2 regions of the Cupriavidus sp. YAF13 genome follow, and region 1 is predicted to be linked to the other one. Evidence: predicted binding sites of a transcription regulator. Region 1 holds the regulator's gene; the other holds the start of a gene.

Region 1 (7,717 bases):
CTGCATTCTGAATGGATCGCCATAGGCATCCGGCGTGCCGCCGCGAACGGCATGGCGCAGCGCGCGTACCCAATTCTCTGGGGTGTCGGGGGGCATGGTGGGGCGGCTGCAGCTAGTCAGCGGCGCGGGAACCGTGCGCGTAGCGGCGTTTTCACCGCCGGCCGGGCCACCTTGATCCGGTGATGCTGGCCATCCTGCTCGAACGACAGGTAATCGGCCGTCCACACCATCTTCTCGATGTGGCGCGTCTCGATGCCATGCACGGTCACCGCGCTGGCCGTGACGGTGACGCCTTCGCAGTCGAGGCGCAGCTCGGCCGTGTCGCCGGGCAGGAACTGGGTTTCCAGGAAGATCGATGCCGCCTGGTAGGTCACAGGGAACATGCCGTCTCCTGCCGGGTAGCGTAGTGGCGCTCACCGCGGGTGCGCAGCCGGATGGTGTTCGGGCCGAGGATGTCGGCGCCATCGGCGAGGCAGAAACTCAGGCGCGCACCGTCGTGTTCGAACGCCAAGCGGTCGATTGTCCACGGCAGCGCCTGGAGGGCCGCTGTATCGACACCCACCAGGTGCAGCGTGGCGCCGGCGGCCTGAGCGGCTGCCTCTACCTCCGGGTTCCATGTGTCGGCCGTGAGCAGCGGATCGTCGATCGTGAGGCTGGGGCAGCGGATGGCCAAACGCGCAGCCCCATGGGACTGGCTATATAGATAGACGGTATCGGGGGCGCAGGCGAACATGTCTCTCTCACTGGATACTGTATGGATATCCAGTATAAGAGTCGTCCTAGGCCGAACGAGGATAGTTGAGTCAACTGTATGGATATACAGCAATCTCTCTACCGCGCACTTATGACCCGAGGTTAAGTGCGCTCACATCAAGGGTCAGGCGATAGCGAACGGGGCACTCTGGATCAGGATCCTCTACGTTTTCCAAAACATAGGGGAAACCACCTAGCGGAAGCGTTTCGACGACGCACCCAACCAGCGTCACTTCCGCTAGCCCAGTCAAGAAAGGAACCAAATCCGCCATTTCTGCGCCGATCGATAAGGGTTCCTCGCCATCGAGATGCCATATTGGCTGTCTGACCTCATTGGAGGGCATTAGCTGAAAGTTGCTGACGGTCAGCTTTGGGCCCTTTGTAGTCGCACTGTGCTCCTGGCCATTCCTCAAATTGACCAGCCTTGAAACGCCTGGGCGATGCTGAGAAAGGCAGTTCAGAAGCTGACTCTCTGGGCTCAGTGCATTGATGAGTTCCTTGTCAAGCAGGTGATCGAGTGACGAATGCTGCCGGCCGAGCTTAAAAAAAATGCCCAGGTATCTGACAGATTTCTGTGACGGCGCGGCGTGCAGCAATAAGAAAGGCTGTGACCAAGCCGTCCAAATTATGGATGACGGGAAAATACGCGTGTGCCTGCGCCTGCGTCCCCTGAGGCAATCGCTTTGCCTGGAACTTTAACAACTCAGTCTGCTGCGCATCCTTGGCGTGGGCGCACTGCAGTAACGTTTCTTTGATTGCATACATCAGGGAAAGCACGTCGTCTCGAGCGCTTTTGTCCAACTGACCCGCCCGAGGAAGCATTTCGAAGGCCGTAATGAAAGTGCTTGCGACGATGGGTGACGCAGACCCGACATCGTGTGTCTTTGCGTTCACCCACATCGCATTCGGATTTGTGCGGTCTGGGTCAATCCCATCCGGGGTCTGCATGAGAAACGTTTCGTGCGGCGTGTATATCTCGAGATGGCGGCTAGGAACTTCGCAAATTAGCTTGATCGCGCCTTCCTTCGTGGAGGGAACCTGAAAGCTGCCAGCGTTGTCGCGGGGGAACATTGATTTGGTCGTCACACTTCGTCTCTCGCAAATGAACTGCGCTGTACCGCTTCTCGCCGGCCTGAGGGAGGGCGCGCGGAAGTGTTGTATTCAGAATGCAAAAAAGCCCACCGCGATGGGTGGGCTTCAATTCAAGTTCCAAATTTTGGAAGTTCTTATTCCAAAATTCTGATTAAGTTAGCAACTGCAAACCTCGCTAACCTTATAAATTCTGGGGTGGCTGATGGGACTCGAACCCACGACGACAGGAATCACAATCCTGGACTCTACCAACTGAGCTACAGCCACCGTCGATGTCGTTCTGCTTGGTGCCGAACGACGAAGAACAAGATCATACAATGCCAAGAGCCGGATGGCTAGTACTCTGCACAAATTTTTTTCAGTGCCGCCTGCTTAACCAGCCAGCTTGGAGGATTCCTCCAACTCGAGCATTCGGCAGATGGCGGCCATGCTGCCAACCATGGTGCGTCGTTGTGCGCCCTGGTAGATGCGTACGCCTTTGGACTGGCGGAAGGGCACGGGCTTGACGGGGCGGCGGGCGGAGAGGCGGTTGGCTGGCAGCATGGCTACACCTGGTGACTTGCAACAACAGTTAGCGGTACCCGCTACGCGGGTGCGTTGGCACAATCGGGTGTCGGCTTGTACGGGGTTCGCCCGTCTCAGCCGCACTCGTCAGAAGGCGCCGGGGCGGATGAGACCGACAGCGATGCCTTCTAGTGAGAACTCTTCACGGCCGGCTTGCACGATGATGCTGGGGAAGTCGGGGTTCTCGGCGATCAGCTCGATGATGTCGCCGCGGCGGTTGAGGCGTTTGACGGTGACGTCGTCGCCTAGGCGCGCTACAACGATCTTGCCGTTGGCGGCTTCGCTGGCGCGCTTGACGGCGAGCAGGTCGCCATCGAGGATGCCGGCGTCGCGCATGCTGAGACCACGCACCCGCAGGAGGTAATCGGGCTGCACGTCGAACACCGAGGCGTCGACCTGGTATTGGCGGTCGATGTGTTCGGCGGCGAGGATCGGGCTGCCGGCTGCGACGCGCCCGACCAATGGCAGGGTTAGCTGCATGACGCCGGCCATGGGCAGCGAGAACTGGTCGGGTAGCTCGGAGTCGCTGCGGGAGACCTTGAGGCGAATGCCGCGTGAGGCGCCGGGGGTGAGCTCGATCACGCCTTTGCGGGCCAGGGCACGTAAATGTTCCTCGGCTGCATTGGGTGAGGAGAAGCCGAACTTGGCGGCGATCTCTGCGCGCGTGGGCGGGAAGCCCGTGTGCTGGAGGCTGCTGCGGATCAAGTCGAAAATCTGCTGCTGTCGCGGTGTCAGGGTCGCCATGGTCGCCGGTGTTTGAAAGCACTGTATGTTTAAACAGTATGCTGTGATTTTATACAGTATCGAGTGAAGTGCAAGCGGAATTTTTGGGAGTTTGCGCATTGACAGGTGCGTCCCACGGGTCTTGGCGCGTGCCGTGGCGGGTGGGCGGAGGGTTACAATCCGCGGCACTGAAGCGTCTTGCGTTGCGTACTGTTCAACTTTTCTGGCTGCCGGCCACTTTCCCACTTTCCCGCCATGTCTCTCCTGCCTCGTGTCGTCGTGCTCGCTACCGGCGGCACCATTGCCGGTTCTTCTTCCAACCCAGCCAGCAGCGCGAAGTACCAGGCGGCGACGGTGCCGGTGACGGCGCTGCTCGACGCGGTGCCGGCGCTGGGCGCGGTGGCGCGGATCGAGGCCGAGCAGGTTGCGCAGGTGGATAGCAAGGACATGTCGTTCGCGCTCTGGTCCAGGTTGGTGGGGCGCGTGGCGTACTGGTCCGCGCAGCCCGATGTGTCGGGCATTGTCATTACGCACGGCACCGATACCCTGGAAGAGACGGCCATGCTGCTGCACCTGGCTTGCGTGGGTACGGTGCCGGTTGTGCTGACGGCTGCAATGCGGCCGTCGACCTCGTTGTCGGCGGATGGCCCGTTGAACCTGCTGGATGCGGTGCGCGTAGCGGCGGATGCCGGCGCGACGGCGAAGGGCGTGCTGCTGGTGATCAATCAGGAGATTCATGCAGGGCGCGATGTGATGAAGGCGCACACATCGGCGGTGAATGCGTTTGTGTCGCCGGTATCCGGGCCGATTGGTTTTGTTCAGGACAACCTCGTGCGCTTTGTGCGCACCCCCGGCCGCTTGCCGGCCAAGGCCTGGCCGGTTCCAGGTGCATGGCCGCAGGTCGAGATCGTGGCTAGCTATGCGGAACCGGGCCGGATCGTGGTGGATGCCTTGGCGCAGGCGGGCGTGTCAGGCCTGGTCGTGGCGGCCGCTGGCAACGGGTCGGTCCACCAGTCGCTGGCGGAGGCGCTAACTGATGCTGCCAGCGCCGGCGTGGCAGTGGTGCGCAGTTCGCGCACCGGGGCGGGGCATGTGGCGATTCCAGCACCTCCCAAGCCGGCCGCGGGCGTTTTTGTTTCGGCCGGCGACCTCAATCCTTATAAAGCGCGCGTGCTCCTGGCGCTGGCTCTGGCCGCGGAGCCAGGACTGGCAAGGGATCCGGCTGCGCTGCAGGCGCGATTCACCGAAAACTGAGGCAGCTTGCTCCCGATAGCAAAAGCACGCTATACTATAAGGCTATTCAACCTTGCTGCACCGGACATGGCGCTCGGGCAGCTTATCCAAAAGGAGCGTCAATGCGTCATTACGAAATCGTATTTATCGTCCATCCGGACCAGAGCGAACAAGTCCCGGCCATGATCGAGCGTTACAAGACGCTGGTCACGTCCCAGGAAGGCCAGATCCACCGCGTGGAAGACTGGGGTCGCCGTCAGATGGCCTACATGATCCAGAAGCTGGCCAAGGCTCATTACGTTTGCCTGAACATCGAATGCGGCAAGGAAACCCTGGCTGAACTCGAACACGCGTTCAAGTTCAACGATGCAGTGCTGCGCCACCTCATCGTTCAGACCAAGAAGGCTGAAACCGCACCGTCCCCGATGATGAAGGAAGTGCAGCGCGAAGAAGCTCGCAAGGCCGCGCAACAGACCAGCGAAGTCCAGGCCGCCTAAGTGCGGACTGTTGTGGTTGCCGCCGGCGTTGATCGCCGCGGCGGCAAGTGCGGGCATCGGTGCGGGAGAGTGCGTTGAACCAGTTAAGGCTCTGCGCAACGCTCGCGGAACGCGATGCCTTGCGTTACACCCCGGCCGGGGTCCCCGTGGTCAACTGCATCTTGCAGTACGCGGGCGAGACGGTCGAGGCGCAAACGCCCAGGCAGGTGGAGTTCGCCATCGCCGCCATGGGAATTGGTCAGATCGGCCAGCGGCTTGAGCGTACCCCGCTCGGCGCGATGCTCGACTGCGAAGGATTCCTGGCCCGCAGGCACCGCAACAGCAAGGCTCTCGTCTTTCACATCACTGGATGTAAAGCATTCGAAAAGGATTGAATCATGGCATTCGTCAAACGTGACAACAAGAACAAGAAGCGCTTCCAACAGCAAAACCCGCTGTTCAAGCGCAAGCGCTTCTGCCGCTTCACCGTGGCTGGCGTGGAACAGATCGACTACAAGGATCTGGACACCCTGAAGGATTTCATCGGCGACAACGGCAAGATCACGCCGGCCCGCCTGACCGGCACCAAGGCGCACTATCAGCGTCAGCTCGACACGGCCATCAAGCGCGCGCGTTTCCTCGCGCTGATGCCCTACACCGACCTGCACAAGAACTGATCGGCCCTAGGTCCGTTAAGGAGAAAACACGATGCAAATTATTCTGCTTGAAAAAGTCATCAACCTGGGCAACCTGGGTGACATCGTTCGCGTGAAGGACGGCTACGCCCGTAACTTCCTGATCCCGAACAAGAAGGCCCGCCGCGCTACCCAGACCGCTATCAGCGAGTTTGAAGTCAAGCGCGCCGAACTGGAAAAGGCAGCCGCTGAAAAGCTGGCAGCTTCGCAAGCCGAAGGCGAAAAGCTGAACGGCCTGACCGTGCAGATCACCCAGAAGTCGGGTGTGGACGGCCGCCTGTTCGGGTCGGTGACCAACGCCGACATCGCTGAAGCTCTGGCTGGCCAAGGCTTCAAGGTCGAGAAGGCGCAAGTGCGCCTGCCGAATGGTCCGCTGAAGGTTGTTGGCGACCACCCGGTCAGCGTCTCGCTGCACACCGACGTGCTGGTCGACGTGACGGTTTCCGTCCTGGGCGAACACGCCTAAGCATCGGCCTTGCTGCCGGTTCCCACTTGTCCTTCGGGCTGGTGGGGACCGGATGCCAGCGCCGCTTGCTTGACCAAACAAAAAGGCAGGAGCATCGCGCTCCTGCCTTTTTGTTTGGCCGCGCCCCTTGCTTGCCTGATCGGCGTATTGGCTGATTGCTACAGGGCGGGGCCGGTTGTCCCGCCGTCACATGGCAGGATGCCCCAACAGCCGGCTGCGAATTCTCCGCCGGCTCGCTGGCGCCGACCGTTATAATCCCTCCCTATGAACGCGCCTGTCGCAGACCCCCAACTAGACAATCTCAAGGTACCGCCGCATTCCATCGAGGCCGAGCAATCGGTGCTGGGTGGCCTGCTGCTGGACAACGCCGCCTGGGACCGTATCGCCGACTTCCTGAACGAAGCCGATTTCTATCGCTTCGATCACCGGATGATCTTCCAGAGCATCTCCCGCTTGATCGCCGCCACCAAGCCCGCCGACGTCATCACCGTCTACGAGTCGCTGCAAGGCGCTGGCAAGGCGGAAGAGGTGGGCGGCCTGGCCTATCTGAATTCCCTGGCGCAGAACACGCCTAGCGCGGCTAATATCCGCCGCTATGCGGAGATCGTGCGCGAGCGCTCGGTGCTGCGCAAGCTGGTGACCGTGGCCGACGATATCGCTACCGCGGCCTTCGCCCCCAAAGGGCGCGAGGTGCGGGAACTGCTCGACGAGGCGGAATCCAAGGTGTTCGCCATCGCCGAGGAAGGCTCGCGCGGGCAGAAGGGGTTCCAGGAAATCCAGCCGCTGCTGACCCAGGTGGTCGAGCGCATCGACGAGCTGTACCACCGTGACTCGAGCACCGACGTCACCGGCGTGCCTACCGGCTTTATCGACTTGGACCGCATGACCAGTGGCATGCAGGCCGGCGACCTGATCATCGTAGCGGGACGCCCCTCCATGGGTAAGACCGCTTTCTCGCTGAATATCGGCGAGCACGTGGCGGTGGAGCAGGGCCTGCCGGTGGCTGTGTTCTCGATGGAAATGGCAGGCACGCAGCTGGCCATGCGTATGCTGGGCTCGGTCGGCCGGCTTGACCAGCACCGCCTGCGTACCGGCCGCCTGCTCGACGAAGACTGGCCGCGGCTCACGCACGCCATCCAGCGCATGAACGATGCGCAATTGTTCATCGACGAAACACCGGCGTTGAGTTCGATGGAGCTGCGCGCCCGTTCGCGCCGGCTGGCGCGCCAGTGCGGCCAGCTCGGACTGATCGTCATCGACTACCTGCAGCTGATGTCGGGCTCGGGCGGCGGCGAAAACCGCGCTACCGAAATCTCGGAAATCTCGCGCTCGCTCAAGGGCTTGGCCAAGGAACTCAACTGTCCGGTGATTGCACTGTCGCAGCTGAACCGAAGCCTGGAACAGCGCCCGAACAAGCGCCCGGTGATGTCCGACTTGCGCGAATCCGGCGCTATCGAGCAGGATGCCGACGTGATCCTGTTTATTTACCGCGACGAGGTCTACAACCCCGATTCGCAGGACAAGGGCACGTCCGAGATCATCATCGGCAAGCAGCGTAATGGCCCAATTGGCACCGTGCGGCTGACGTTCCTGGGCCAGTTCACCAAGTTCGACAACTTCAGCGGTGGCCCCGCCTTCTTCGACAACGACAACTGAAGCCAGTCTTGGCGCGGCTTGCCGGGCATCGTGGCTCGGTGGCCACAGTTGATCGTGCC
Region 2 (7,717 bases), on a different contig from region 1:
CGCGCTGGTCGGCCTGCCTGGCTTCCTCGGCCGCGGCCGCCTGCTTGCGCTTCTGAGCCTGCAAGGCGATGTCGGCGTTCTCATCCGGCTCCGGCTTCAACACGGGTTGCGGCTCCACGGGCGTCGGCTGGACCACCGGCTGGGGCTGCGCAATCTCGGGCACGGTGTCCCACAGCTCCGCCTCCACGCCGGCCGGGGTCCGGCTCTGCCAATGCACCCCGTAGTAAAGCATGATGCCCAGCAGCAGATGCATGAACAGAGCCAGCAGGAAACACTTTAGCGTTCCTCGCTCCTGCACCAGTTGATACGGATGGGCGGTGGTCATCATGACGCGCGGCAGGCCACGGGCGGGCGATGCATAGTCAATGCTGTGTCACTCTAGAATCACTCTCGCATCCCTGCGAAAGGTGACGGTGTCATGCTTTGTGCGCGAACCCGCGCATGGCATCCACTCTATGCAGCTTAGGTCGGCATCGTTGCGGTAGGCAAGCGGGATTCTCTGCGGCGGGGTGCTCTGAAGGTCGAGCGGTTGAGAGCAGAACCGGCGAGGGTAGCGAAAGTGCATTTACCAAGCCCGTACCAAATCGCAGGAGAGCGATCATGGGCAGAGAGGCTGTTTTCACGATAAAGCTTGAGCCTGAATTGCGTGCAGCGGCCCGCGGTGCTTGCTGATTGTCTGCGATCGGGAGCGATAGAAATCGATCGCGAGAAAAGCGAGAAAACAGAATCCCCAAAAGCAAAACCCCTCCCGATCTTGCGATCGGGAGGGGTTTTTGTTGTAGCCCGTTTCCAGGCTTCAACGAATATGGTGGCGAATCAGGGACTCGAACCCCGGACCTGCGGATTATGATTCCGTCGCTCTAACCAACTGAGCTAATTCGCCGAACAAGACCGAGATTATACATGGCATTTTGAGGCTGTCAACACCACTTCTTCAAAAAGTTTTGAGGGCGTCGACTGGCACGGCATGCGGCCTGCTGCCTGCAAAAAAAACGGCGGACCTTGCGGCCCGCCGGTGGAGCGACTGACTACCGGATCAGTCGTGCATGAGTCTGGTGCCCTGGACGACGGGCCGGCTCACGCGCCTTCAGTCGTTGGCGTAGATATCCACGTCCTTGGTTTCGCGGATGAACAGCGAGCCGATGACCAGGGTGACGCCCGCGATGATGATCGGGTACCAGAGGCCGTAGTAGATGTTGCCGTTCTGCGCCACCAGCGCGAAGGAGATGGTGGGCAGCAGGCCGCCGAACCAGCCATTGCCGATGTGATACGGCAGCGACATGGACGTGTAGCGGATCCGGGTCGGGAACATCTCCACCAGCATGGCCGCGATCGGGCCGTACACCATGGTCACGTAGATCACCAGGATGACGAGGACCACCAGCACCATGATGGTGTTCATCTGCGCGGGGTCCGCCTTGGTCGGGTAGCCGGCCGAGGCCATCGACTCGCCCACCTGCTTCTTGAATGCAGCGATCTGCTTCTTGCTCGCATCGTCGAAGCTGTGGCCTGCCGGTACCAGCGAGGCGTTGAAGGAAGCAATCTCCTTGTCGCCGATCTTCACCGAGGCCACCGTGCCGGCCGGGGCTTCCACGACTTCATAGCTGGCCGAAGCTTGTGCCAGGGTCCGCTTGACGATGTCGCAGGAGCTGCGGAAATCGATCTCGCGGGCAATCGGGCTGCCCTGGAAGGAGCATTGCTTCGGGTCCGCGGTCACCACGATCTGGGCGCTTTGCTGCGCGCGTTCCAGGGCCGGGTTGGCGTAGTGGGTCATGGCCTTGAAGAGCGGGAAGTAGGTCAGCATCGCCAGCGCGCAGCCGGCCATGATGATCCACTTGCGGCCGATCTTGTCCGACAGCGAGCCAAAGAAGATAAAGAACGGCGTGCCGATCACCAGGGCGCCCGCGATCAGCAGGTTGGCGGTGGTGGCGTCGACCTTGAGCACCTGGGTCAGGAAGAACAGCGAGTAGAACTGGCCGGTGTACCAGACCACGGCCTGGCCGGCAGTCAGGCCTACCAGCGCCAGGATCACGATCTTCAGGTTGCGCCATTGGCCGAACGACTCGGTCAGCGGGGCCTTGGAGGTCTTGCCTTCGGCCTTCATCTTCTGAAAGGCGGGCGATTCGCTCATCGACAGGCGGATGTAGACCGACACGCCGAGCAGCAGGATCGAGACCAGGAACGGAATGCGCCAGCCCCAGACGTCGAAGTTCGGACCGGTCAGGTTGCGGCACAGCAGGATCACGATCAGCGACAGGAACAGGCCGAGCGTGGCAGTGGTCTGGATCCACGCGGTATAGGCGCCGCGCTTGCCATGCGGCGCATGCTCGGCCACATAGGTGGCGGCACCGCCGTACTCGCCGCCGAGGGCCAGGCCCTGCAGCATGCGCAGTGCGATCAGGATGATCGGGGCGGCCCAGCCGATGGAGGCAAAGCCTGGCAGCAGGCCCACGATGAAGGTCGACGCCCCCATGATCAGGATGGTCACCAGGAAGGTGTACTTGCGCCCGATCATGTCGCCCAGGCGGCCGAACACCAGCGCGCCGAACGGCCGCACGATAAAGCCCGCGGCAAAGGCCAGCAGCGCGAAGATGAAGGCGGCGGTTGGATCGAGCCCGGAAAAGAACTGCTTGGCGATGATGGCCGCCAGCGAACCGTAAAGATAAAAGTCGTACCACTCGAACACCGTCCCGAGCGAGGAGGCAAAGATCACCTTCCTCTCTTCGGGCGTCATCGCCGAGCCCTGCGCTGTGCCTCCGGGCATTGCCACGTTCTGTGCGTTAGCCATTGTCTCCTCCGTTTGTGATCGGAATCTTTCGGGTTGGCAGGCGGCGCGCACGCGTACTCTGGCGCACGCACGACAACCTCCGAAGTTGCAATGGATTGTGGGAGGCGAACCTTACTGCGTTCTGACAATTTCGGCCGAATTCGCCACTAAACGCTCGGGGTATACGCTAGGCAAAACGCTGGCTTGGTGGTGCTGCGCTGCGGTGCGAAGAGCCTCTGGAGAGCCTTGTGACAATCAGCTTCGAGCGGCAGGGCCGGGCTTCTTGCTATGCAGCATCGTCATGCCGGCGGGCGGGCACGGGCAGCTCGCCGGCGTCATCGTCTTCATCGCGGTTCATGCGCCAGGCATAGATTGCCGCCATCAGGACGTAGACGATCAGCGCGCCCTGCGCGCCGACCCAGAACGAGAAGGGCCAGCCGAAGAAATCGAAGCGCAGCTCGCGCGCATACCAGGCGACCACGAAGGTGACCACGAACCAGATCGACAGCAGCACGGCAATCCAGCGCAGGTTGCGATGCCACGCGCGGCGCTCGGACTGATCGGCCTGGTCGCGCCCGCCGCGCCCGCCTCGTGTATGGTCGGGGTTGGTCATGCAGGCTCCAGGGGAGATGGCCGGCGCAGCGTGATGCGAAAGCACGCGCCGGCCAGGCGCGGCTCCGTCTGGTAGACATGGTCGAGGATGCTGACATCGCCGCCGTGCTGCTGCACGATCTCGCGCACGATGGCCAGGCCCAGGCCGCTGCCCTGGGTCTTGGTGCCGAGCACGCGGTAGAACCGTTCCATCACGCGCTCGCGCTCGGCCACCGGGATGCCGGGGCCGGTGTCTTCCACTTCGAGGTACGCGAAGGGCTCGAACGCATCCGCGCTGACGCGCACGGTGGCGTGGCCATCGGCCGGCGTGTAGCGGATGGCGTTGTCGATCAGGTTGTTGAGCATCTCGGTAAGCATCAGGCGATTGCCTTGCACCATCACCGGGTGGTCGTCGGCATCCACGCCGAGGTCGATGCGGCGCGCCCACGCCTGCGGCAGCCAGTCCTTGACCACCTCGCGCGCGAGCGCGGCCAGGTCCAGCGGTGCCATGCTGCCGGCGCCGGCCAGGTTCTCCATGCGCGCCAGCGACAGCAACTGCGTCACCAGGTGAGCCGCGCGCTCCGAGCTGCCGGCGATCTGCGCCAGCGACTTGCGCAGCTCCTCGGGCGATTGCTCGCGCTGCGCCAGTTCCGCCTGCATGCGCAGCCCGGCCAGCGGTGTCTTCATCTGGTGGGCGGCATCGGCGATAAAGCGCTTCTGCGTCTGCACGGACACGTCGAGCCGCGCTAGCAGGTCGTTGAACGAGGCCACCAGCGGCGTGATTTCCTGCGGCGCGGCGTGCTCGTCGATGGGACTGGTGTCGCCGGGGTTGCGCGCGCGGATGCGCTGCTGGATCGAGGTCAGCGGGGCCAGCCCGCGTGTGAGGCCGAACCACACCAGCACCACCGCCAGCGGCAGGATCACGAACTGCGGCAGGATCACGCCCTTGATGATTTCATTGGCCAGCCGCGCGCGCTTGTCGAGCGTCTCGCCAACCTGCACCAGCACGGGCTGCGCGTCGCCCGCCTGCTTCAGGTCGACATAGGTGTAGGCCACGCGCACGTCGTTGCCCGCGATGCGGTCATCGCGCAGCGAGACCAGCCCGGCGTGGCCGCGATCGTCCTCGCCGGGCAGCGGCATGTCGTTGTCCCCGGCGACGAACTCACCGTGCGTGCCCACCACCTGGTAGTAAATGTTGTCGGTTTCATCGGCCCGCAGGATTTCGCGCGCGGACAGTGGCAACTGCAGCGTGACGCGCCCGTTGACCTCGCGCACCTGCTGCGACAGCACGATGGCGCTGGCCTCCAGCGAGCGGTCGAAGGGCCCGTTGGCGATGGACTTCGCCACCAGGTAGGTCACGGCAATGCTCATCGGCCACAGCAGCAGCAGCGGCGCCAGCATCCAGTCCAGGATTTCGCCGAACAGCGAGCGCGGCGATGGATGGCCCGCGCTGTCTTCAAGGTGCGGCAGGGCGCCGGCCAGCGTTTCGTCGCTGACGATCTCATCGGGCGGGGAGGGCGCGCGCGCGGGCCGTGCGGCCCGTGCGCGCCGCCGGGGCAGTCGCAGCAGGCTCATGGGGAGGGGGTGTCGGGCAGGTCTTGGCGGCGTCGCCGGCATGCCGTCAAAGGGAAAGGGAAACGGTGCTGAAGCCGATTCTGATTCTGACGATTCTGATTCTAATGGCGCATTCTAGTCGTGCGCCACGGTGGCCTGGAATTTCTCCAGGCAGTAGCCCAGCCCGCGTACCGTGGCAATGCGGATCCCGCCCACCTCGATCTTCTTGCGCAGCCGGTGCACATAGACTTCGATGGCATTGTTGCTGACCTCTTCGCCCCATTCGCACAGGTGGTCGACCAGTTGCTCCTTCGATACCAGCCGCCCGGTGCGGGTGAGCAGGATCTCCAGCAGTCCGACTTCGCGCGCGGAGAGATCCAGCATCTGCTCGTTCAGGTAGGCGATGCGGCCAACCTGGTCGAAGGCCAGCGGGCCGTGGCGCGTTAGCGTGGCGCCGCCGCCGGCGCCGCGCCGCACCAGCGCGCGCACGCGGGCTTCCAGCTCGGACAGGGCGAAGGGCTTGGCCATGTAGTCGTCGGCGCCCAGGTCCAGGCCCTTGACGCGCTCATCGACGCCGTCGGCCGCGGTCAGGATCAGCACCGGCAGCATGGCGCCGCGCGTGCGCAGGCGCTTGAGCACTTCCAGCCCGGGCATGCGGGGCAGGCCGAGATCGAGGATCAGGAGGTCGAAGGTCTGGGTCGAGAGCGCCGAGTCGGCTTCAACCCCACTGGCGACATGGTCGACGGCATAGCCGGAGTGACGTAATGAGCGTGTCAGGCCATCTGCCAGCACATCGTCATCTTCGGCGATCAGAATACGCATGGTTGTCTCCACCCTGGCCGGCTTAGTCGTCGCTTTACATCAAATGACGCGTGCGGGACTTGCCAAGCATACTGTTTTTTTATACAGTACTCGCTTGATCCGGTCGCGCAGTGAGCGGGCCGGATCGTACTGAATTTAGCAACGAACGAATAACGAACGAATTACCGACGTTTGCCCAATGTTTGCCCCTGCTGCCAGGTTCATTGTCATCAGGAGTTCGCGGCGCGGCGCGGGTCGGGCGGTTACCCGCAAAAGCAGGCGGCGCGCCACATGCGGCCTATTTATACACCATTGACGGAAGGACGACCATGGATGACGGCAAGAAGGCGGGTGCTGGCGTAAGCGCCGAAAAGCAGAAGGCGCTGGCGGCCGCGCTGGCCCAGATCGAGAAGCAGTTCGGCAAGGGCTCGATCATGAAACTGGGCGAGGCCGACATCGACCAGGATATCCAGGTCGTGTCCACCGGCTCGCTGGGCCTGGACATCGCGCTGGGCGTCGGCGGCCTGCCGCGCGGCCGCGTGGTGGAAATCTACGGTCCGGAATCCTCGGGCAAGACCACGCTGACGCTGCAGGTCGTGGCCGAAATGCAAAAACTGGGCGGCACCTGCGCCTTTATCGATGCCGAGCACGCGCTCGACGTCAACTATGCCGGCAAGCTCGGCGTGTCCGTGGGCGACCTGCTGATCTCCCAGCCCGACACCGGCGAGCAGGCACTGGAAATCACCGACGCGCTGGTGCGCTCGGGCTCGGTCGACCTGATCGTGATCGACTCGGTGGCGGCCCTGGTGCCCAAGGCCGAAATCGAAGGCGAGATGGGCGATTCGCTGCCGGGCCTGCAGGCCCGCCTGATGAGCCAGGCGCTGCGCAAGCTGACCGGCACCATCAAGCGCACCAACTGCCTGGTGATCTTCATCAACCAGATCCGCATGAAGATCGGCGTGATGTTCGGCTCGCCCGAAACCACCACCGGCGGCAATGCGCTGAAGTTCTACGCCTCGGTGCGCCTGGACATCCGCCGCATCGGCTCGATCAAGAAGGGCGATGAGGTGATCGGCAACGAAACCAAGGTCAAGGTGGTCAAGAACAAGGTATCGCCGCCGTTCCGCGAAGCCTTCTTCGACATCCTCTATGGCCAGGGCATCTCGCGCCAGGGCGAAATCATCGACCTCGGCGTGGACGCCAAGGTCGTCGAGAAGTCGGGCGCGTGGTACAGCTACAAGGGCGAGAAGATCGGCCAGGGCAAGGACAACGCGCGTGAATACCTGCGCGAAAACCCGGACATCGCCGACGAGATCGAGAACAAGGTGCGCGAGTCGCTGGGCGTGGTCCTGATGAACGGCACGCCGGCCACCGCCGGCGCCGTGGTCACCGCCGAAGACTGAGCTTCGCTGGCCGGGCCATTCCCGGCCGCGATCCCCACCCCGGGGCGGCACGCGCAGCGACGCGCGCCGCCCCGGTTTGCATTTTTAAAGCGCATTGATAAAGCGCGGTGTTCAAGCGCGCCTTCCCCATGGCTACCCGTCCTCCTCTCTCCCTGAAAGCCCGCGCCGTCGGCTACCTGTCGCGGCGCGAGCACAGCCGGGCGGAGCTGGCGCGCAAGCTGGCCCCGCACGCCGAGTCTCCCGAGGCCCTCGAGCAACTGCTGGATGCGCTGGAGCGCGAGAACTGGCTGTCCAACGCGCGCTTTGTCGACAGCCTGGTGCACCGGCGCGCGGCCCGCTATGGTGCCGCCCGCGTGATGCAGGAAGCCCGCACCCATCAGCTCGGCGGCGATCAGCTTGCCGACCTGCAGGATCGCCTGCGCGGGTCGGAGCTGGAGCGCGGCCGCGCGGTCTGGCAAAAGCGTTTTGGCACGCCGCCCGCCACGCCGGAAGACAAGGCCAAGCAGATCCGCTTTATGGTCGCCCGCGGCTTTTCCCGCGCGGTGGTGAGCCAGGTGATCAAAGGGGCGGATGAATGGCTGGACGGCAGTGACTGACGTCC

Evidence for each region. Region 1 encodes LexA, which represses DNA repair genes until DNA is damaged. Its sites were predicted from a motif close to ACTGTATNNNNATACAGT; they were not measured.
Region 2: the regulator LexA is predicted to act here: its motif matches at 5,805-5,822, upstream of recA (recombinase RecA).

What each region holds. Positions count from the first base shown of each region.
Region 1 covers NZ_JBFRDD010000001.1:122,308-130,024, forward strand. The annotation lists gene AB4061_RS00855 (hypothetical protein) at 1-96, opposite strand, end outside; gene AB4061_RS00860 (hypothetical protein) at 117-383, opposite strand; gene AB4061_RS00865 (hypothetical protein) at 371-733, opposite strand; gene AB4061_RS00870 (hypothetical protein) at 1,294-1,824, opposite strand; tRNA gene AB4061_RS00875 (tRNA-His) at 2,037-2,112, opposite strand; gene AB4061_RS00880 (hypothetical protein) at 2,218-2,388, opposite strand; gene lexA (transcriptional repressor LexA) at 2,497-3,153, opposite strand; gene AB4061_RS00890 (asparaginase) at 3,388-4,386, shown strand; gene rpsF (30S ribosomal protein S6) at 4,488-4,862, shown strand; gene priB (primosomal replication protein N) at 4,937-5,236, shown strand; gene rpsR (30S ribosomal protein S18) at 5,240-5,518, shown strand; gene rplI (50S ribosomal protein L9) at 5,550-6,002, shown strand; gene AB4061_RS00915 (replicative DNA helicase) at 6,267-7,658, shown strand.
Region 2 covers NZ_JBFRDD010000031.1:52,517-60,233, forward strand. The annotation lists gene tolA (cell envelope integrity protein TolA) at 1-328, opposite strand, end outside; tRNA gene AB4061_RS23670 (tRNA-Met) at 807-883, opposite strand; gene AB4061_RS23675 (MFS transporter) at 1,088-2,788, opposite strand; gene AB4061_RS23680 (DUF4212 domain-containing protein) at 3,054-3,380, opposite strand; gene AB4061_RS23685 (sensor histidine kinase N-terminal domain-containing protein) at 3,377-4,933, opposite strand; gene AB4061_RS23690 (response regulator) at 5,048-5,734, opposite strand; gene recA (recombinase RecA) at 6,043-7,116, shown strand; gene recX (recombination regulator RecX) at 7,245-7,712, shown strand.